DNA from 3 places in the Pantoea sp. S18 genome. Region 3 is predicted to be linked to each of the others. Evidence: predicted binding sites of a transcription regulator. Region 3 holds the regulator's gene; each other region holds the start of a gene.

Region 1 (7,228 bases), 1.4 Mb from region 3:
ACGTAGGAGGATTGGCCGCCGCGCTGCTGCACGCGCTCCAGCATGTAAGTGGCATCTTCCGAGCCCGCCGCCTGCTGTTTGGTATCGATCACCGAGTTGAATATGCCCAGCGCCTCGGCCTGCTGGTGGATGAATTCCACCCACGGCGGGCTCGGCGTGCAGCTGCGCGCGCCGCCCATCAGTTTGACGTCATATTCCACGCCGTACATCGCCGCCGCACCGGCAATCACGCGCAGCGCCTGCTGATAGATATCGTCGTTAACCTGATTGCTGACGCCGCGCGTTTCCACCTTCATCAACGCACAGTCGGGTACCACGTTGCGGCCGGTTCCGGCCTGCAACACGCCAACGTTAACGCGCGCCACGCCGCCGCTGTGCTGCGGCAGATTGTGCAGCGCCAGCGTGGCCTGCGCCGCTGCCAGCAAGGCGTTGCGACCCTCTTCCGGTTTGCCGCCGGCGTGCGCGCCGACGCCGGTGAAATTGACGTCGAGTTTGGTGGTGGCGAGGAAGCTGTCGCTGCCACAGACGATTTCTCCGGCCGGTACGCCGGTGCCGAGATGAATGGCAGTGAACAGATCAACATCATCCACCACGCCCGCCGCCACCATTGCTTTCGCCCCGCGCACGCCTTCTTCGGCAGGCTGGAAAATGAGTTTGATGGTGCCGCTCAGCTGCGCTTTCATCTCCATTAATACGCCCGCCAGCGCCAGGCCGATGGTGGTGTGGCCGTCGTGACCGCAGGCGTGCATCATGCCGGGATTGCAGGAGGCAAAGCCTTCGCGCGTTGGCAGATGATCGGCGGCGCGGCTTTCGTTCTGATCGAGCGCATCCATATCCACGCGGAAACCCATCACCGGACCCGGACGACCGGTGTCCAGCGTGGCGACCACGCCACAAAATCCGCCGGAGAAGTGCTTAAGCCACTGCGGCAGCGCGCCTTGCTCCAGCGCGCGCGCTTCCTGCTGTGCCAGCACCTCATCAGAGGGCAATCCCATGCGCGAGTCGGCATCGATCACCTCGCGGCCCAGCTTGAGTTGATAACCAAGACGATGCAGCTCTTCAGCCACCAACGTGGCGGTGCGGAACTCCAGCCAGCCCGATTCGGCAAAGTGGTGCAGATCGCGTCGCCAGGCTTGCATCTGCGGGATGCGTGCGTTGACGAGGTCAGAAAGGGTTTTCATCGGCATTTCCTTTGTGTTGGTTTTTTATGCATTCATCCGAATCTACACATTGGTTTTGCCGCGCATAAGATGCGAATATCTTGCTACTGATAAACAACGGTTATCATCAAACTATGACTGCCAATCTTAAACTTCATCAGCTGCGCGCGTTTGTTGACGTGGCGCGTCAGGGCAGCATCCGCGCCGCCAGCCGCTTGTCCGGACTTTCACAGCCTGCGCTGACCAAAGCGATTCAGGAACTGGAGCTGGCGCTGGGCGCGCGTCTGTTCGAGCGGCGACAGCAGGGCGTTACGCTGACCGATATCGGTGATAACTTTTTTAAGCACGCCAGCCTGGTTCTGGAAGAGCTGCGGGTGGCGCAGGAAGATATTCAGCAGCGGCTGGGATTAGCCGGCGGGCGCGTCAACATCGGCGTGGGCGGCAGTATTGCGCGCACCGTCATGCCGCAGGTGATCAATCAGTTTCATCGCGAGTATCCGCTGGTTAAGGTGCGAATTGTTGAAGGCCAGCTGGTTTCGATGGTGCATGAACTGCGTCAGGGCGAATTGGATTTCACCATCAACACCTATGATAAAAATCATCTCGATCAGGAATTGGTGTTTGAACGGCTGATGGAGCGTGATTATCAGGTGGTGATGCGCAAAGGGCATCCGATGGCGCACGCGCGCACGCTGGCCGAGCTGCAGCATTGCGACTGGACCATGCCGACGCCGCAAGGGAGCTATTATCGGCTGCTGCACGATCTGTTTGGCGAACGTGGCATGGCGCCGAAAATCGTCGTCACCTGCGAGACCTTTATGGCCTGCACCAGCCTGGTGGCGCAGAGCGATTTCGTCAGCATTATTTCGCGCGATGTGATTGAAGACCCGACGCACGGCGGCCAGCTGATTTCCCTCGAACTCGACGAACCCTTACCGAAAGCCACTTTCTATCTTATCCAGCGCAAAGACACCGCGCTGACGCCGATGAGCGCCTATATGGCGCAGCTGTTTCGGCGCTACTGTCAGCAAAGGTAAGAGTGCGGCCTGGCTCGCAACTGTATAAATAATGCGCACTACACTTGCAGTGGACGTTCCCTTTATGGAGTACAGACCATGCAAGTTACCCCGTATGTGTTTTACAGCGGTCGCTGCGAAGAGGCGATTGCCTTCTACCTCGACGCCACCGATGGCGAGCTGCTGTTCAAGATGACTTATGGCGATATGCCGGATGAAACGCCGGTTGAGGATGAAGGTTGTATCTCGGGCGTGAGCTTTTCGCCGGAGCAGATTATGCATGCCCATCTGCGCATCGGGCAGGGCGAGATTATGATGAGCGACGGCGCACCGCAGGCGGCGTATGGCGGTTTTGCCGTGAGTTTATCCACGCCGGATGAGGCGCAAGGCAAGCGTTGGTTTGAGGCGTTGTCAGCGGGCGGTGAAGTGACGAAAAGCTGGGCTCCGACGTTCTGGGCCAATGGCTTTGGCATGTTGACCGATAAGTTCGGCGTGCCGTGGATGGTGAATGCGTATAAGCCGCAGATTTAGGTGAGTGCGGTGTTCAACCAGGTGTGCATTAATGAGTTGGCTTTCATCATCGTCATTAAAACGGTGCGCATAATGCGCACCCTACACCGTAGGGTCGCCATTCATGGCGACCTTCTTACCGGCTGCACCATCCCATGGCGACCGTTTCACGCGATTAGAAGTTGTAACCCACCACCAAATAATAACCCCAACCGGTCGATTTCACTTCAAACGGACCGTTACCGAAGTTCAGCTCCTGGCCGTCAGCCCACTGGCCGCCGTTGTGGAAGTAACGCGCCACAGTTGAAACATGCCAGTGATCGTAGTTCAGCGACAGAATGTGGCTCGATGCAATCGAGTTGCTGGTACGTGAACGATCGGACTCATCACGCAGATCTGAACCCCAGTCGAAGTTGGTGAAGCCGATATAGCTCAGCTTGCCGCCCCACAGGTCGGTAATCGGCACAAAGTATTTCACCTTGAAGCGATAACCATCCCAGCTGTTTTCGTTCGCCGCACCGTAGTTTTCCCACTGGTATTTCGCGTAAACGTTCAGCGACAGGCCGATATCGCTGTGCGTATCGATGTCGGTGCCGAGACCCATGTACCAGGTGTTCTGACGGCTATCGCTGTTGCGACCCATGTCATAGATGTAGTTGTTGGCGAAGTACCACTCTTTAAACGGACCAAAAGAGAGATCGGTGCCGGTCAGCTTATCGATCGAGAAACGTGGCTCAATTTCCATGAACATCGGCGAACCGTGGTCGAACACGCCGTTTGCGTTGCTGTTGCCCACGCCGAAGAAGTTGGTCAAATCGAGGTAGCCATAGAAATCGAACCAATCCTTTTTAGCAAAGGCTTCGTATTCCAGATACACGTCGTTGTTGAACTGTGGTCCAAAACGGGTGTGGTAGCTGCCCACCACGTTCACGCTCTGATGCCACCAGTCAGAAACGTACTGCGGATCGCTGTCTGCCGCTTGTGCCGCACCAGTCCAGCTGCTGGCCAATAAGGCCCCTGCTATCAACGCTTTATATTTCATTATTGTTAACCACATGCTTTTGATCGCCGGGCCGTCGCCGCGATCGGGTGAAATTGATCCCAGGGGATGGGCAGTGAGTTGTCGTATCCGGTCTGTGTCGCCAGATTTTCAAGCTTGCGTAATGTGCCTGTAACAGAGGCATAGAAAATAGATTTTGGTCACGTTTGTCAAAAAGTGTTGCAGTTTGATTCACTGAAAATGTGATCATTATCACATAAAGGCCGTGAGGCGAATGGAACCCCGCAACCGTTTACGTTGTCGCGTTCGTCGGGAAAAAGGTGTTGAGGGGATGGTGCGATAGGTTGCAAGGTCGCCATGAATGGCGACCTTGCGGGGTTATGGGAGTGTAACGCGCACCTGCAGGCCGGCAATCTGGCCCTGCTGATCGTGGCGGTTCGACAGCGCAACCTGCATCTGATGCTTTTGCGCCACGCTGCGCACAATCGATAAGCCTAAGCCGCTGCCTTGCGCCTGCACATCTGGTGAACGGGTGAAGCGATCAAAGGCGCGTTCGATAAAGGATTCCGCCATGCCGGGCCCGTTATCGACGATATCCACCACGGTGTGATTGCCGACGCGATGCAGCAGCACATCGACCAAACTACCTTCCGGCGTGTGCAGCATCGCATTGCCGATCAGGTTATCGAACAGGCTACGCAGATCGGAGCGGCTGGCGTGCAGGCGATAATGCGTGGTGCCGTTAAAGCCGATATCAATGCCGCGCTTATCTGCCACCACCATCAGCTGCTCAATGCTCTCTTTCAACAGGTCGTCCAGCTCGATGCTTTCTACCGTGGCGACCACCGATTGATCTTCCTGACGTGAGATATTCAGCAGCTGCGTCACCAGATGGCGCGTGCGCGTTACGCCCGCTTCCAGCTGATCGAACTGGCGGCTGGCTTCACCGGGTTGAATATGTTGCCGCAGATTCTCCAGCTGCAAAGTCACGGCGGTGACTGGCGTGCGCAGCTCATGCGCCGCATCTTCGAGGAACTGGCGCTGCGATGACCATGCCGCGCGCAGTCTATCCAGCAAAGCGTTGTAAGCTGCCACCAGCGGCAGCACTTCATCCGGCAAGCCATCAGGTGAAACGCTATGCGGATGCAGGGTTTCCTGGGCTGCGATATGGCGCGACGCCACGCGCAAATCGCGCGTTATCGCCCGCACCACCAGCCATATCACAATCAGTGAGAGCGGCATCATCAGCACCAACGGAATGATGGCGGAGAGCGCCCGCTTAACCATGATACTTTTCATGTAGCCGATATTATGCAGCACCTGAATATTGCCGATTTCACTGCCCAGCTCGCCGGGCCGCGTGTAAACACGCCATTCACAGTCGTCGCCACAGTCACCGACTTTCAAATCGGTCCAGCCTTTTTTCAGCTGCAACGGCGCATGCAGGCCCGGCCACGAGCTGGCGCGCAGATGGTTGCTCTCGTCCCACAGCTGAACGATATAGGTGCTTTTGAGTTTCTCTTCATGCATCACCATCGGCATCAGTGCGGGCATGCGTTGGCTGCTGGCCCAGGCATCGGCGATCTTGGCGAGCTGATCGTCCTTCATGGTGCCCATCATGTCGCCGTAGCAGTGATAGAAATACCAGGTGACGCCGCCAATCATCGCAAGATGCAGAATCACCAGCGTGGCGAGCAGTTTGTTACGCAGCGAGCGCATAAAGGTGAAAGGTTTCATATTGCCGGTACCCGCCAGCCAAGTCCGCGTACGTTGCGGATCACTTCGTTATCCAGTTTGCGACGCATACCGTGAATCAGTACATCCACCGCGTTGCTGCTGACCTCTTCGCCCCAGCCGTAAATGCGGTTTTCTAACTGTTCGCGTGAGAGGATCGCGCCGGGTCGCTCCAGCAAGGCGTAGAGCAGGGCATATTCGCGTGCGGTGAGCTGTTCGCGCTGACCTTTGTACAGCACTTCGCGCGTCATAATGTCGATCTGCACATCGCCGCTGCCGAGCAGAGAATCTGCCGCACCGTGACGACGGCGGGTAATGGCGCGCATACGTGCTAGCACCTCTTGCAGATCAAAGGGTTTCAGCAAATAGTCATCCGCGCCGCTGTCCAATCCCTGAATGCGCTGCTGCACAGTATCGCGGGCGGTGAGCACCAGCACCGGCGTCATGTCGCCGCGCGTGCGCGCTCGACGCAGCACCTGCAGGCCATCTTCACGCGGCAAACCAAGATCCAGCAACACGCAGGTATAGCCGCCTTCGGCCCAGGCATTGCTGGCGTAGACGCCGTCGCGTACCCAATCCACCGACCAACCTGCCGCTTCCAGCGCTTGCTGCAGATTCGCGCCAATCATTTCGTCATCTTCTACCAGCAGCACACGCATGATGCCCTCCAACTTAACTGAACGCAGTGTAGCGACAGATAATTAGGCCAGAATTATACCCGTTTTCCCGTTTGCTAATTCTGCGCTAATTTTCTGCTAATTAAGGGATAAATTTAACGCGCTATTGTGGCTGCACTGGACATATTGCCAACGCAGGAGAATCCCATGAATCAGCGCGAATTTATCCGTAGTTTGCTGGACTGGATAGAGAATAACTTAGGGCACGATCTTCATCTGGATGAAGTAGCACGCCGCTCGGGATACTCCCGCTGGCATCTGCAACGTCTGTTCCGTCAGCACACCGGTTTTTCGCTGGCCGAGTACATTCGCCAGCGCCGCTTAACCGAATCTGCATTGACGCTGATTAACAGCGATGAGGCGATTTTGCAGGTGGCGATGAGTTACGGCTTCGATACGCAGCAGGCTTATACTCGCACCTTCAAAAACTACTTCATGGTCACGCCAGGCCAGCTGCGCCGCCAGCGTCGCGTCGAGCCAGATCGCTTATTGTTCCCATTGGCGGTCGCGTAGGGTCGCCATTTATGGCGACCGTTTCACCAACCGCACAAACCCAATGGCGACCGGGCTCGGGGATGTGTTGTAATCTGCTGTTCTCACTCTCTTAACTGCCAGAGAACATGGATAACAGCGACAATCTCTCCGCCATGATGCTGTTTGCACGCGTAGTGGAACGACAAAGCTTTAGCGAAGCCGCACGCACTTTAGGCGTTTCCAAATCCCACGTCAGCCGCGAAGTGGCGCGACTGGAAGTGCGACTCGGCATCAAGCTGCTGCAGCGCACCACGCGCAAAGTGGTGTTGACGGAGCTCGGCCAGGCTTACTATCCGTTCTGTGTGCGCATGCTGGAAGAGATGCATCGCGCCGACGCCTTTGTGCAGCAGGTGCATCAACTGCCCGCCGGCAACGTGCGCTTGCAGGCGCCAATCACCTACGGCTGCCAGTGCGTGGTGCCAACGCTGAATGACTTTATTCGCCGCCATATTCATATCAATGTCGATCTCGAACTCACCACCAGCGATGACCCGCAACCCAGCGCCGACGTGGCGATTGTCATCCGCGCGCGTGCGCCCGATGCAGCCAATTATCGTGAACTCGCCAGCATTGACTGGGGCTTGTACGCCACGCCGG
Region 2 (7,228 bases), 1.2 Mb from region 3:
ACGATGTTAACGCCTTTGATCTGTTGGCGCAGGCGTCGGCGGCGCAGGGTTTGCGGGATGAAGAACTCTCGGCGCGCGCTGAAGGTTTGGCGCTGAATGGCCAGCTTGATCAGGCGATCTCCACCTTAAGCAGCGCCAGCGCGCAGGTGCCGCTCGGCAGCCTGAAACAGGCGCGCTATGACGCCCGCATCGATCAGTTCCGTGAATTGCAGAAGCGTTTTAAGGTGTATCAGAAAGGATAGATTTTGTAGGGTCGCCATTTATGGTGACCGCCGGTTTCAACAGTTCAAAGGAATGCCCAAACTATGGTCAGCATTTACCACAACCCGCGCTGCAGCAAGAGCCGCGAAACGCTGGCGCTGTTGCAGGAGAAAGGCATCGAGCCCGAAGTGGTGCTCTATCTTGAGACGCCGCCCGATGTGCCAACGCTACAGCGCCTGCTGCAACAGCTCGGCATGCACAGCGCGCGCGAACTGATGCGCCGCAAAGAGGATCTTTATAAAGAGCTGGCTTTAGACAATAGCGCGTTAAGCGAGGATCAGCTACTGCAGGCGATGGTGGATCATCCAAAACTGATCGAACGCCCAATCGTGATTAATGGTGAACAGGCGCGCATTGGTCGTCCGCCAGAAGCGGTGCTGGAGATTCTCTAAAGCTCCAGCGCTTCTTTAACAAAGGGAATGGTAAGTTTGCGTTGGGCGCTGATGGAGGCGCGATCGAGACGATCCAGCGTATCAAACAGCGTACGCATCTCACGGTCGAGGCGTTTCAGCAGGAAGCGCCCGACATCTTCCGGCAACTCAAAACCACGCAGTCCAGCGCGCAGCTGCATCGCCTGTAATTTGTCGTCATCCGAGAGCGGCTGCAAACGGTAAATCTGTCCCCAATCGAGGCGTGACGCCAAATCCGGTAAGCCGAGATTCAACTGACGCGGCGGTCGATCGCCGGTAATCAGCAAACGCGTTTTACCGATTTCCAGAATGCGGTTGTAGAGATCAAAGATCGCCATTTCCCACTCCGGATCGCCTGCAATACACTCGATATTATCGATACACACCAGCGCCAGATTCTCCATACCTTCCAGTACTTCCGGTACAAACCACGTGCGCTTATCCAGCGGCACATAGCCCACCGCTTCCCCGCGCGCCGAGAGTTCCGCACAGGCTGCGTGCAGCAGATGACTGCGGCCACCGCCTTCGCGCGACCAGAAATAGAGATAGCTACCGTGTTGCTGAGAGAGTGCGCCTTGCAGCGCCGCCAGCAGAGACGTGTTTTCCCCCGGCCAGAAACTGGCGAAGGTTTCATCATCGGGTAAATAGAGTGGCAATGAGAGCTGTGCCGGCGTGTTCAGAAGTACCTCAACGGATGAGCGGGCAGAAAACCGCGCAAGTTTATCACGATCTTTGCCGGAGATGAACCGGGCTTCCCTGCCCGGCTTGCAGCCTTAACTTTCGCGCTTCTCTTCAGCGTCCAGCACCACTTCTTCCGGACGTAATACGCTGATTAAACGGAAGATCAAAGCCAGGCCGACACCAACGATGGTCGCCAGCGCCATGCCTTTCAGCTCGGCCGCGCCGATATGCACTTTGGCACCGCTCACGCCGATGATCAGGATTACCGAGGTCAGGATCAGGTTCTGCGCTTTGTTGTAATCCACTTTAGATTCGATCAACACACGAATACCGGACGCGCCGATCACGCCGTAAAGCAGCAGCGAAACGCCGCCCATCACCGGCACGGGAACCGCCTGAATCGCCGCCGCCAGTTTGCCGACGCACGAGAGCAGAATGGCAAAGATCGCCGCGCCGCCAATTACCCAGGTGCTGTAGACGCGGGTAATCGCCATCACGCCGATGTTCTCGCCGTAAGTGGTGTTCGGCGTGGAACCGAAGAAGCCGGAGATCATGGTGGATAGCCCGTTGGCGAACATCGAGCGGTGCAGGCCCGGATCGCGGATCAGATCTTTCTTCACGATGTTGGCGGTGACCACTAAGTGACCTACGTGCTCGGCAATCACCACCAGCGCGGCCGGTAGAATGGTCAACATCGCCACCCACTCAAAACGCGGCGTGTAGAAGGTTGGCAGCGCAAACCACGGCGCATTTTCCACCGCAGTCCAGTCCACAATCCCCATCATGTAAGAGAGCGCATAGCCGACCAACACGCCGACTAAAATCGGGATGATGGCGAGGAAACCACGGAATAGCACCGAACCAAACACGGTCACCGCCAGCGTCACCATCGAGATGATCACGGTTTTGCTGTCTGGCGATGTGCCGTCAGCGGGCAGCAAGCCGGCCATATTCGCCGCCACGCCCGCCAGTTCCAGACCGATAACCGCAACAATCGCGCCCATCGCCGCCGGTGGGAACATTACATCAAGCCAGCCGGTTCCGGCTTTCTTGACGATCAGCGCCACAATGCAGAACAGCAAACCGCAGAGAATAAAGCCGCCCAGCGCCACTTCGTAACCCAGCGGCAACAGCAGCAGCACCGGTGAAATAAAGGCAAAGCTCGAACCGAGATAAGCCGGGATTTTGCCTTTACAGATAAACAGATAGAGCAGTGTTCCAACGCCGTTAAACAGCAACACCGTAGCCGGGTTGATGTGGAACAGAATCGGCACCAGCACGGTTGCGCCAAACATGGCGAACAGATGCTGCAAGCTGAGTGGAATGGTTTGTAAGAGCGGTGGGCGTTCGCTAACGCCGATTGCACGACGAGTCATTATTATCCCCTATCCTCTTCGTTCTTCGAGCCATGGCTGCGTTGGCTGCTCTCGTTCACCCGAATCACTTACCTAAGTAAGCTCATCGGGATGAACTCGTTTGCCGCCTTGCCCTGGCTCGAATAACTCGAGGATGACAATGTTGTGTTTTTGCCAAAAAAAAGCCGACTCTCTGGCCGGCTGGTTTCTTTTATTTGGTTCCGAAAATCTTGTCCCCGGCATCGCCGAGTCCAGGAATGATGTAGCCCTTCTCGTTCAATCCCTGATCGATAGATGCGGTGTAAAGCTCCACATCCGGATGCGCTTTCTCCAGCGCGGCAATACCTTCAGGTGCGGCCACCAGCACCAGCACTTTAATGCTGGTACAACCGGCTTTCTTCAGCAGATCGATAGTAGCGATCATTGAACCACCGGTTGCCAGCATCGGGTCGACCACCAGCGCCAGGCGCTCTTCAATGTTCGACACCAGCTTCTGGAAATACGGCACCGGCTCCAGCGTCTCTTCATCACGATACACGCCAACCACGCTGATGCGCGCGCTTGGCACGTGCTCGAGCACCCCTTCCATCATGCCGAGGCCAGCACGCAGAATCGGAACTACAGTGATTTTTTTACCTTTGATCTGATCGATTTCAACCGGACCATTCCAGCCTTCAATCGTGACGCGCTCGGTTTCCAGATCGGCGGTGGCTTCATAGGTCAGCAAGCTGCCCACTTCCGAGGCCAGCTCGCGGAAACGCTTGGTGCTGATATCATGCTCACGCATCAGGCCCAGTTTATGTTTGACCAGCGGGTGTTTGACTTCCACGATCTTCATGATTGTTCTCCCGGAATTGAGTTGAGCTAAAAAAAATCGCCGGATTATACCGCCTTTTCGCCGCTGCGCCACATGTCATCGGTCAATAGCCTGCGTCATCTAAGGATTGGCGAAAATCTGAGGCGATGCAAAGGCAGCATGAGATGGGACTCGCAAACGTTTGCCTGCGCTGTTAGAATTGCCGCGCTTAATTTTTGCCACCAACCGCAACTCGCGTGGGGATTCCGCAGTGACCGACAAAACCTCTCTCAGCTACAAAGACGCCGGTGTTGATATCGATGCTGGTAACGATCTGGTTGACCGTATTAAAGGCGTAGTGAAAAAAACCCGCCGCCCGGAAGTCATGGGTGGATTGGGCGGATTCGGCGCGCTCTGTGCGCTGCCGCAGAAGTACCGCGAGCCTGTGCTGGTCTCCGGAACCGATGGCGTCGGCACCAAGCTGCGTCTGGCGATGGATCTCAAACGCCATGACAGCATCGGCATCGATCTGGTCGCAATGTGTGTTAACGACCTGATTGTGCAGGGTGCTGAGCCGCTGTTCTTCCTCGATTATTACGCGACCGGCAAGCTGGATGTGGATACCGCTTCATCGGTAATCACCGGCATCGCCGAAGGTTGCTTGCAGTCGGGTTGTGCGCTGGTCGGCGGTGAGACCGCTGAAATGCCAGGCATGTACCACGGCGAAGATTACGACGTGGCGGGTTTCTGCGTCGGCGTGGTGGAAAAATCAGAAATCATTGACGGTTCGAAAGTGCAGGACGGCGACGTGCTGATTGCGCTGGGTTCCAGCGGCCCACACTCGAACGGTTATTCTCTGGTGCGCAAGATTCTTGAAGTCAGCCAGACCGATCCGGCCACCAAACAGCTGGATGGCAAATCACTGGCCGATCACCTGCTGGCGCCAACCCGCATCTATGTGAAAAACATCCTTAGCCTGATCGAACAGGTTGATGTGCATGCGATTTCGCATCTGACCGGCGGCGGCTTCTGGGAAAACATCCCGCGCGTTCTGCCAGACAACACCCAGGCGGTGCTGGAAGAGAGCAGCTGGCAGTGGCCGTCTGTGTTCAGCTGGTTGCAGCAGGCGGGCAACGTTAGCCGTCACGAAATGTACCGCACCTTTAACTGCGGCGTGGGCATGGTGATTGCGCTGAGCCCGGCAGAAGCCGATAAAGCGGTACAGCTGATGACCGACGCGGGCGAAAAAGCGTGGAAAATCGGTGTGATTAAAGCGTCTGATTCTGAAGAGCGTGTGGTTATCAATCCATGAAAAAACTGGTTGTACTGATCTCCGGCAACGGAAGCAATCTTCAGTCCATCCTCGACGCCTGCGCAAGCGGGCGTATCAACGGCAGCGTCGCTGCCGTTTTCAGTAATAAAGCCAGCGCCTATGGTTTAACGCGCGCGCAGGAAGCCAATGTCCCGCCGCATGCGTTAGCTGCCAGTGATTTTGCCGACCGCGAAGCCTTTGATCGCCAGTTAATGCAGGAGATTGATGCTTACGCGCCGGATCTGGTGGTGCTGGCCGGTTATATGCGCATCCTGAGCAGCGCTTTTGTCGCGCACTATCACGATCGTCTGGTGAATATTCATCCGTCGTTATTGCCGAAATATCCGGGCTTGCACACGCATCGTCAGGCGCTGGAAAACGGCGACGAAGAGCATGGCACTTCAGTGCATTTTGTCACTGATGAGCTTGATGGCGGACCGATTATTTTGCAGGCGCGCGTGCCGGTGTTTGCTGGCGACAGCGAAGACGAAATCAGCGCGCGCGTGCAGCATCAGGAACATGCGATCTATCCGCTGGTGATCAGCTGGTTTGTTGATGGGCGTTTACAGATGCGTGAGGGTAAAGCGTGGCTGGATGGTCAGCCGTTGCCACCTGAAGGTCATGCCAACGAATAAACGTAAGGTCGCCATTCATGGCGACCTTCATCACGTCCGCACCATCAACCAAACCGTCCCGTAATGTAATCTTCGGTACGCCGCGCTTTTGGCGAAGTGAAGATGCGATCGGTTTCGTCAAACTCAACTAATTGTCCGTTATGCATAAACGCGGTGTAATCCGACACGCGCGCCGCCTGCTGCATATTGTGCGTCACTAACACCAGCGTGAAATGCTGCTTCAACGTAGTCATCAACTCCTCGATCACCAGCGTTGAGATCGGATCAAGTGCCGAGGTGGGCTCATCCAGCAACAATACTTCCGGCTCAATGGCAATGGCACGCGCAATCACCAAACGTTGCTGCTGGCCGTTAGAGAGCGTTAAGGCGTTCTGCCCCAGCTGATCTTTCACTTCGGCCCACAAGGCCGCCGCACGCAGCGCACGCTCACAGGCTTCATTCAACACGCGACGGTCGCGCACGCCCTGCAAGCGCAGGCCGTAAACTACGTTTTCGTAAATCGATTTAGGAAACGGATTTGGCCGCTGGAACACCATGCCAATGCGGCGACGCAGCGCGGCAAGATCCTGATTCGCCTGCATCACTGCGTAATCATCCAGCAGAATCTCGCCCTCGATGCGGCAGCGATCGATCACATCATTCATGCGATTAAAGCAGCGTAGCAGCGTCGATTTGCCGCAGCCGGAAGGACCAATCAACGCCGTTATGCGGTTTTTCGGGATCTGCAGATCAATGTTATTCAGCGCCTGGCGTTCGCCATACCACAGCGACAGCTGATTAACGCGAAGGGCAATGTCGTAATCGGGCGTCATCAGAAACCTTTTTTAGTGCGTCATAAGCCGGTAACGCTCACGCAGCCGATGGCGCAATGCCATCGCCAGCAGATTGAGCGACAGGATGATCACCACCAGCAGCAAAGCGGTGGCGTAAACCAGCGGTCGATCAGCATCGATGTTGGGGCTCTGGAACGCCAAATCGTAGATCTGAAAACCGAGGTGCATGAATTTACGATCGAGGTGCAAATAAGGGAACACCGCATCAACCGGCAGCTCTGGCACCATTTTCACCACGCCCACCAGCATCAGCGGCGCGGTTTCTCCGGCTGCACGCGCCACCGCCAGAATCAGGCCGGTAAGCATGGCCGGTACCGCCAACGGCAGCACCACGCGCCACAGCGTTTCCGCCTGGGTTGCGCCCAGCGCCAGCGATCCCTGACGCAGATTATCCGGAATGCGCGACAATCCCTCTTCGGTGGCAACAATCACCACCGGCAGCGTCAGCAGCGCCAGCGTCAGCGCGGCCCACAGCAAGCCCGGCGTACCAAAAGTGGGATTGGGTAAGGCGCTAGAGAAGAACAGCTGGTCGATGGTGCCGCCAATCAGCCAGACAAAGAAACCGAGGCCAAACACGCCGTAGACAATCGATGGCACGCCGGCGAGATTCACCACCGCGATGCGCACCAGCCGCGTCAGCGCATTGCGTCCGGCGTATTCGTGCAACCAAACCGCAGCGATGACGCCGAGCGGCATGACGATGATCGACATTAACAGCACCATCAGCACGGTGCCAAAAATTGCCGGAAACGCCCCGCTCTCGCCGCCACCGGAAGTCGGTGAATCGCTGACGAATTGCCAAATCTGGCTGAAGAAGTGCAGCGTTTTGTTGGTTAAGGTCATAGCATTCGGATACCACGCATCCACCACCTGCGCCAACGGGATGGTGTGATCCACGCCGTTCACATCGCGCAGCACCAGCGTATCGCGCTGACTCTCTTGCTG
Region 3 (7,228 bases):
TCGCACCCGGCTCAAATCAGCGTAGCGATGAGTACGGCGGTTCGATTGAGAAACGTGGTCGTTTCGCGCTGGAAGTGGTGGATGCGGCGATTGCTAACTGGTCTGCCGATCGTATCGGTATCCGCGTTTCGCCAATCGGTGCCTTCCAGAATCTGGAAAATGGCCCGGAAGAAGAGAAAGCAGCGTTGTGGTACATCGCCGAGCTGGGCAAACGCGGCATCGCCTATCTGCACCTTTCTGAGCCAGACTGGGCAGGCGGACAGCCATACAGCGATGCATTCCGTGAGAAAGTGCGTGCGCTGTTCCCAGGCGTGATTATCGGTGCCGGTGCCTACACCGTTGAGAAAGCGGATGATCTGATTGCGCGCGGCCTGATTGACGCGGTGGCGTTTGGTCGCGACTTTATCGCTAACCCGGATCTGGTTGCTCGTTTGCAGCAAGATGCGCCACTCAATCCGCAGCGTCCTGAGAGCTTCTACGGCGGCGGCGCGGAAGGCTATACCGATTATCCAACCCTGTAAGAAAATGGCTGCCGCGTCGGATAGGCGGCAGCGTTGTTTCATCAGTGTGTATACTTAGTTGTCTTGTCATTCACTGATGACGTTTTAAAAAAGAGGATGTTATGCGTTTACTTCACACCATGTTACGCGTTGGCGATTTGCAACGTTCTATCGATTTCTACACCCGCGTGCTCGGCATGCGCGTGCTGCGTCAGAGCGAAAACACCGAGTACAAATACACGCTGGCATTCGTTGGCTACACCGAAGAGAGCGAAGGCGCGGTAATTGAGCTGACTTACAACTGGGGCGTGGATAAATACGATCTCGGCAACGCTTACGGCCATATCGCGCTGGGCGTGGACAACGTGGCTGACACCTGCGAACGCATTCGCAGCGCGGGCGGCAACGTGACGCGTGAAGCGGGCCCGGTAAAAGGCGGTTCTACCATTATTGCGTTTGTTGAAGATCCAGACGGCTACAAGATCGAACTGATTGAAAACAAACATGCCGGTCACGGCTTAGGCAACTAAGGTTGCTGGTCAGCCTGCTAATTGCAGGCTGACTTCCCTCTCCTGCTGCACCCTCCTGCGATTTTTGCCATAATGCGCGCTGCCCTATTTATTGCCATGAGATCCTGATGTCTGAATCGAACGCTTTAAACGCTCTCCACCAACGCTTCCGCGGTTTTTATCCTGTTGTGATCGACGTTGAAACCGCAGGTTTCAATGCACAAACCGATGCACTGCTGGAAATTGCAGCCACAACGCTGAAAATGGATGAAGACGGCTGGTTGCACCGCGATGAAACGCTGCATTTCCATGTGGAACCGTTTGAAGGCGCCATTCTGAATCCTGCGGCGCTGGCGTTTACCGGCATCGATCCCACCAATCCGCTGCGCGGTGCGGTAAGCGAATATGAAGCGCTGCATGCGATTTTTAAAATGGTGCGCAAAGGCACCAAAGATAGCGGCTGCAATCGCGCGATTATCGTGGCGCACAATGCCACTTTCGATCTCAACTTCGTGATGGCGGCCGCAGAGCGCGCCAGCCTGAAGCGCAATCCGTTCCACCCTTTTGCTACGTTTGATACCGCAGCGTTAAGTGGTTTGGTGCTGGGGCAAACCGTGTTGGCGAAAGCCTGTAAAGCGGCGGGAATGGAGTTTGATAGTACGCAAGCGCATTCGGCGCTGTATGACACCGAGCAAACCGCGACGCTGTTTTGTGAGTTGGTGAACCGCTGGAAACGTCTGGGCGGCTGGCCGCTGGCTTTCAGTGAAGAATCCGCAGACGACGCGTCTGCCGAGTAAGCAAAGAAAAGGCCGACATTTGTCGGCCTTCTGCATTATTCCGCTTCTTTATACTTCTCAGCGGTCTCTTTCAGCAGTGGCTGAAGTTCACCGCGCTGGAACATCTCAACGATGATGTCGCAGCCGCCGACCAGTTCACCATCTACCCACAGCTGCGGGAAGGTTGGCCAGTTAGCGTATTTTGGCATTTCAGCACGAATGTCCGGGTTCTGCAGAATGTCCACGTATGCGAAACGCTCGCCACACGCAGAAAGCGCCTGCACGGCTTGCGCCGAGAAACCGCAGCTTGGCAGCTTTGGAGAACCTTTCATGTACAGCAGAATCGGGTTTTCTGCGATCTGACGCTGAATTTTTTCAACAGTACTCATTATTGCCTTCCTTAATCTTCTACTTCGTGTTTGTTTATTGTAGCGATTTCGCTCCCGGACTGAAAACGGGATTTTGCGTTTGCACTGGCTAATCGCCATGTTTGTTAAGTTAACGCATGACAAATAACATTTTCATATCATTAATTGGCATTAATAAATTAATAATTAGCAATAGTTTCGCTGCGTTAACCAGCTGAAATCGCTCATTTTTGCTACAGAATCAATCTGGTAACATATTAATGGAAAAAGGCCTTACCTTTTGGAAAAAAAGTGGATTAGAATTGCCTCGGCGCTGATCGCTTGATCAGATTTCTCTCACTTTAACGCAGTCTGCTTTCATTCAGCCTGCTTAACCTGTAACCGGATTATGCGTCTACTAATTACGCTTTTCATACTGGCTTTCGCCCAACTGTTTTTTAATGTGGCTGCTGCATCTCCGCATGCGCCCGTTAATGCCAGTTCGCTTAAAGCAGAGAAAAAGAGCGCACGTGAAGACGAGCGCCGCAAACGACGCCCGGTGAAAACCACCACCAAAAAATCGCGCCTGACTGCTGTTCAAAAATTCAAACTCAAAAAACAGACCAAAACAGAAACCGCGCTGCACAAGACCACCAGCAAAAAATCCCCGCTGAAACTCTCTGCTAAGAAATACGGTCATCAACGTTTAGCGAAGAAAACACCAGAGATCGCCGTCGATGATGAAGCGTTAGCGCTGACCGGCATCAAAATGAGTAAGGCGCACCGCCAGCGTTATCAAAAAGCGCGTGAAACAGCGATGACCAAATTGATGGGCCAACTCGGCAAACCTTATCAGTGGGGCGGCACTTCGCCACACACCGGTTTCGATTGCAGCGGCTTAGTGTGGTACGCCTATAAAGATTTGGTGAAATTCAAATTCCCGCGCACCGCCAATGAGATGTATCACCTGCGCGATGCGGCACCGATTAAGCGTGAAATGCTGGAGAAAGGTGATCTGGTGTTCTTCCGCATTAATAATCGCGGCACCGCCGATCATGTTGGCGTGTATCTCGGCAACGGGAAATTCATTCAGTCGCCGCGTACCGGCAAAGATATTCAGATTAGCGCACTGGGTGAGGATTACTGGCAGAAACACTATGTGGGCGCGCGTCGCATGATGACGCCAAAAACTATTCGCTAACTGTTGCGCAACAATCATAAAAAGCCGGATGCTGTTCTCAGCTCCGGCTTTTTTGTTAATGCATGATCGCGGTAAAGCTGAAGGCGATAATCATCAACAGTGCGCCAACGGTGGTCATTAGCGCCAGCTTCAGGTCGGTATTCATCACAACTCCTTAGTCACACAATTATTAGGGTTAAGGCGATTTTCGCACAGCAATGGGCAAAAATCTCGTGTTATCCGCGCCAGCTTGTTAGAATCGCCGCCTTTCGTTGCGCAACAGATTTTGCGCGTGCTGTATTTACAGCGTGATGAAGTGATTTCGCCTGCTAAAACACACCGTTTTGCCCGCTTTTTTGGGCTATAAAAGCATTAGCAGACGCAAACGTTTAACAATATACTTATCAGTAAGTTGCGATAAGCCCAGGAGTACCATTTTCATGGCAACAATTAAAGATGTCGCAAAACGCGCGGGTGTCTCAACCACCACGGTTTCGCATGTCATCAACAAAACGCGTTTCGTTGCGGAAGAGACGCGTAACGCCGTATGGGAAGCGATCAAAGAATTACACTACTCGCCCAGTGCCGTGGCGCGTAGTCTCAAAGTTAATCACACCAAAACCTTAGGTTTGCTGGCGACCTCCAGCGAAGCGCCCTATTTCGCTGAAATTATCGAAGCGGTGGAGAACCGTTGTTTCGAACGCGGGTACACGCTGATTCTCGGCAATGCGCACAACGATCTGCAAAAGCAGCGTGCTTACCTGTCGATGATGGCGCAAAAGCGCGTCGATGGCTTGCTGGTGATGTGTTCTGAGTATCCAGACGATTTGCTGCAGATGCTGGAAGAGAACCGCAACATTCCCATGGTGGTGATGGATTGGGGTGCATCGCGCGGTGATTTCACCGATACCGTGCAAGACAATGCGTTTCAGGGCGGCTATCTCGCCGGGCGTTATCTGATTGAACGCGGTCATCGAGATATCGGTGCCATTCCCGGCCAGATGGAGCGCAACACCGGCGGCGGCCGTCACGCTGGCTTCCTGCAGGCAATGAACGAAGCGGGCATTACGGTGCGTCCGGAATGGGTAGTTCAGGGCGACTTTGAGCCTGAATCGGGCTATCAGGCGATGCAGCAGATTTTAAATCAGAAACAGCGCCCAACAGCGGTGTTCTGCGGTGGCGATATTATGGCGATGGGCGCGATTTGCGCTGCTGATGAGATGGGTTTGCGCGTACCGCAGGATATCTCAGTCATCGGCTACGATAATGTGCGCAACGCGCGCTATTTCACGCCAGCGCTGACCACCGTGCATCAGCCAAAAGCCGAACTGGGTGAAAAAGCGCTGGAAATGCTACTGGATCGCATCACCAGCAAGCGTGAAGATCCGCAAACCATTGAGGTTCAGCCAACGCTGATTGAGCGCCGTTCGGTGGCGTACGGTCCGTTCCGCGACTATCGCCGCTAAGCCGACAATTCGCTGAGCCATTCGTGGTTCAGCGTTTCGGCATCCCCGAGATAAGCCAGTAACCACTCCAGCGCCGGTGACGCGCGCTGTTCTGACCAGCTGACGCAGCACGGACTGTCCGGAAAGGCCTGCGGCAGTGCCAGTTCCACCAGTTTATGGCTGTCCAGCAGAGGACGCGCCAGATGGCCTGGCGCCATGCCGACGCATAATCCTGCCAGCAAACAATCCATCCCGGTTTCCCACTCTGGCACCACCAGACGTCGCTGATTATCCAGCGTCCATGTCATACGGCGCGGCAACGCACGCGAGGTATCCTCCAGCACCAGCGATGGCCATACTCGCAATGTTTCATCATCCAGCTCCGTGCTGTTAACCAACGGATGATCCGGACTTACAACACAACGCCAGTTCAACGCGCCCATATCCTGAAAGGCAAAACGTCCGCCCACCGGAATCGCCTGGGTTGCGCCAATCGCCACATCAACCCGGCCATCTGCCAATGCATCCCACACGCCGTTAAACACTTCGTAGCTGATAATCAGCTCCATATCGGGAAAGTGGCGATAGAAATCCTTCACTAACTGCCGCGTGCGCTGCGGTTTAACGATGCAATCAACCGCGATGCTTAGCTCCCCGCGCCAGCCATTTGCCAGTTGCTGACACTGTCGACGGGTTGCCAGCATTTTTTTGATAACAGATCGTCCTTCACGTACAAAATGCTCGCCCGCCGGTGTCATCACCACTTCGCGGTGCTGACGCTCAAACAGCGGCACCGCCAGCCAGCTTTCCAGCTGGCGCACGGTATAGCTGACGGCAGAAGGCACACGATGCAGCTCCTGCGCTGCCGCACTAAAACTGCCAGTGCGCGCCACCGCATCCACCACTTCAAGCGCATATTCTGACCACATAATTTTGCCTTCAAAAAATTTAACAGCACTATGCAAATATTAGCGTTTCACAAAGCGCGTTGCATCCTTTTACACTCCCCGGCGTTCAACCTGCCCAAAAGAGAATCACCATGTTGTCGTCTAAAGCATTTATGCCTTATCTCGCCGTGCTCAGCATGCTCGGCTTTCTTGCCACGGATATGTATTTACCCGCCTTTGGCGATATGCAGCGTGATTTCGCGAGCGCACCCGGCACCATCAGCGCCAGCCTGAGTCTGTTTCTCGGCGGTTTCGCCTGTGCCCAGGTATTTTGGGGGCCGCTGTCAGATCGTTACGGCCGTAAACCCATTTTGCTGGCGGGGTTAGCCATCTTCGCCCTTGGTTGTCTGGGGATGCTTTGGGTGACCGATGTCCGCCTGATGCTGGCGCTGCGTTTTGTGCAGGCGATTGGTGTGTGTGCGGCTGCCGTGAGCTGGCAGGCGCTGGTGGTGGATCACTATCCAAAAGCCAAAGCCAATAAAGTGTTTGCCACGATTATGCCGCTGGTTGCGCTGTCTCCGGCGCTGGCACCGCTGCTCGGCGCCTGGCTTATCGGCCACTTCCACTGGCGCAGCATCTTTATCACGCTAACGCTGGTTGCCGTGGTGTTGCTGATCGGTACGCTGCAGTTAACCTCGCCTAAGCGCGAGAAAGTTGCGTCAGGCAAACAACCCGGCTGGTTGACCTTGCTGGGTACTCGCGTTTACAGCGGTAACGTCTTGATCTACTCGGCGTGTTCAGCGAGCTTTTTTGCCTGGCTGACGGGATCACCTTTCATTCTCGCCGCTGCTGGCCTGACGCCGGGCGATATTGGCCTGAGCTATATTCCGCAGACCATTGCGTTTCTGATTGGTGGCTTTGGCTGCCGCACGCTGTTAAATCGTTATCAGGGCGCGCAACTCCTGCCGTGGTTGCTGGTGTTGTATAGCCTGAGCATCCTGAGTCTGTTTGTCATCGCCCTGATGCCTTCCGCGCCGCTGTTTGTATTGTTGATGCCCTTCTGCGGCATGGCGCTGGCCAATGGTGCGATCTATCCGATTGTGGTTGCCAGCGCATTAGCGCCCTTCCCGCACGCCACTGGTAAAGCCGCAGGATTACAGAACTTATTCCAGTTAGGATTATGCTTTGTTGCCAGCCTGCTGGTCTCCGCCGGTCTTGAGCAGGCGCTGTTCAACACCACGTTAGTGATGGTCGCCACCGTGGTACTGGCGTGGGCGGGCTTTGTCTGCCAGCGATCGCTAAACGCACAAAGTGATATTGCCCACACTTCCCGTCCCTGCGAAGATAATCTCTAAGTCAACGCTTTTCGTTAGCAAACTAACGATAACCCGTTGAATATTGACCCACGTGAGCATATACTCTGTGGGTCAGTAATTCTGTATTAAATCAATAATATAAATGTAATACCTTTAGCGACACTGTCGCGGGATGGCGTCTGCACATTATCCGGTGCGGCGACCCACTTTTCTGCTCAAATTCATACCTCTGTACTACGTCGTACAACGTCGGATTTCTGGCGCACGG

Evidence for each region. Region 3 encodes PurR, which represses purine synthesis genes. Its sites were predicted from a motif close to CANGCAAACGTTTGCNTG; they were not measured.
Region 1: the regulator PurR is predicted to act here: its motif matches at 3,968-3,985, upstream of VIJ98_RS01870 (nucleoside-specific channel-forming protein Tsx).
Region 2: the regulator PurR is predicted to act here: its motif matches at 3,695-3,712, upstream of purM (phosphoribosylformylglycinamidine cyclo-ligase).

What each region holds. Positions count from the first base shown of each region.
Region 1 covers NZ_CP142688.1:427,050-434,277, forward strand. Annotated here, with positions in the region: gene VIJ98_RS01855 (amidohydrolase) at 1-1,181, opposite strand, end outside; gene VIJ98_RS01860 (LysR family transcriptional regulator) at 1,295-2,197, shown strand; gene yjdN (VOC family metalloprotein YjdN) at 2,276-2,707, shown strand; gene VIJ98_RS01870 (nucleoside-specific channel-forming protein Tsx) at 2,862-3,728, opposite strand; gene VIJ98_RS01875 (HAMP domain-containing sensor histidine kinase) at 4,065-5,423, opposite strand; gene VIJ98_RS01880 (response regulator transcription factor) at 5,420-6,079, opposite strand; gene VIJ98_RS01885 (helix-turn-helix domain-containing protein) at 6,245-6,610, shown strand; gene VIJ98_RS01890 (LysR family transcriptional regulator) at 6,718-7,228, shown strand, end outside.
Region 2 covers NZ_CP142688.1:3,108,876-3,116,103, forward strand. Annotated here, with positions in the region: gene VIJ98_RS14370 (M48 family metallopeptidase) at 1-242, shown strand, start outside; gene arsC (arsenate reductase (glutaredoxin)) at 306-653, shown strand; gene hda (DnaA inactivator Hda) at 650-1,351, opposite strand; gene uraA (uracil permease) at 1,445-2,728, opposite strand; gene upp (uracil phosphoribosyltransferase) at 2,919-3,545, opposite strand; gene purM (phosphoribosylformylglycinamidine cyclo-ligase) at 3,775-4,815, shown strand; gene purN (phosphoribosylglycinamide formyltransferase) at 4,812-5,450, shown strand; gene pstB (phosphate ABC transporter ATP-binding protein PstB) at 5,495-6,262, opposite strand; gene pstA (phosphate ABC transporter permease PstA) at 6,275-7,228, opposite strand, start outside.
Region 3 covers NZ_CP142688.1:1,868,200-1,875,427, reverse strand. Annotated here, with positions in the region: gene VIJ98_RS08710 (alkene reductase) at 1-521, shown strand, start outside; gene gloA (lactoylglutathione lyase) at 623-1,030, shown strand; gene rnt (ribonuclease T) at 1,138-1,806, shown strand; gene VIJ98_RS08695 (Grx4 family monothiol glutaredoxin) at 1,842-2,177, opposite strand; gene VIJ98_RS08690 (C40 family peptidase) at 2,542-3,333, shown strand; gene VIJ98_RS08685 (YnhF family membrane protein) at 3,389-3,478, opposite strand; gene purR (HTH-type transcriptional repressor PurR) at 3,753-4,778, shown strand; gene punR (DNA-binding transcriptional activator PunR) at 4,775-5,686, opposite strand; gene punC (purine nucleoside transporter PunC) at 5,797-6,999, shown strand.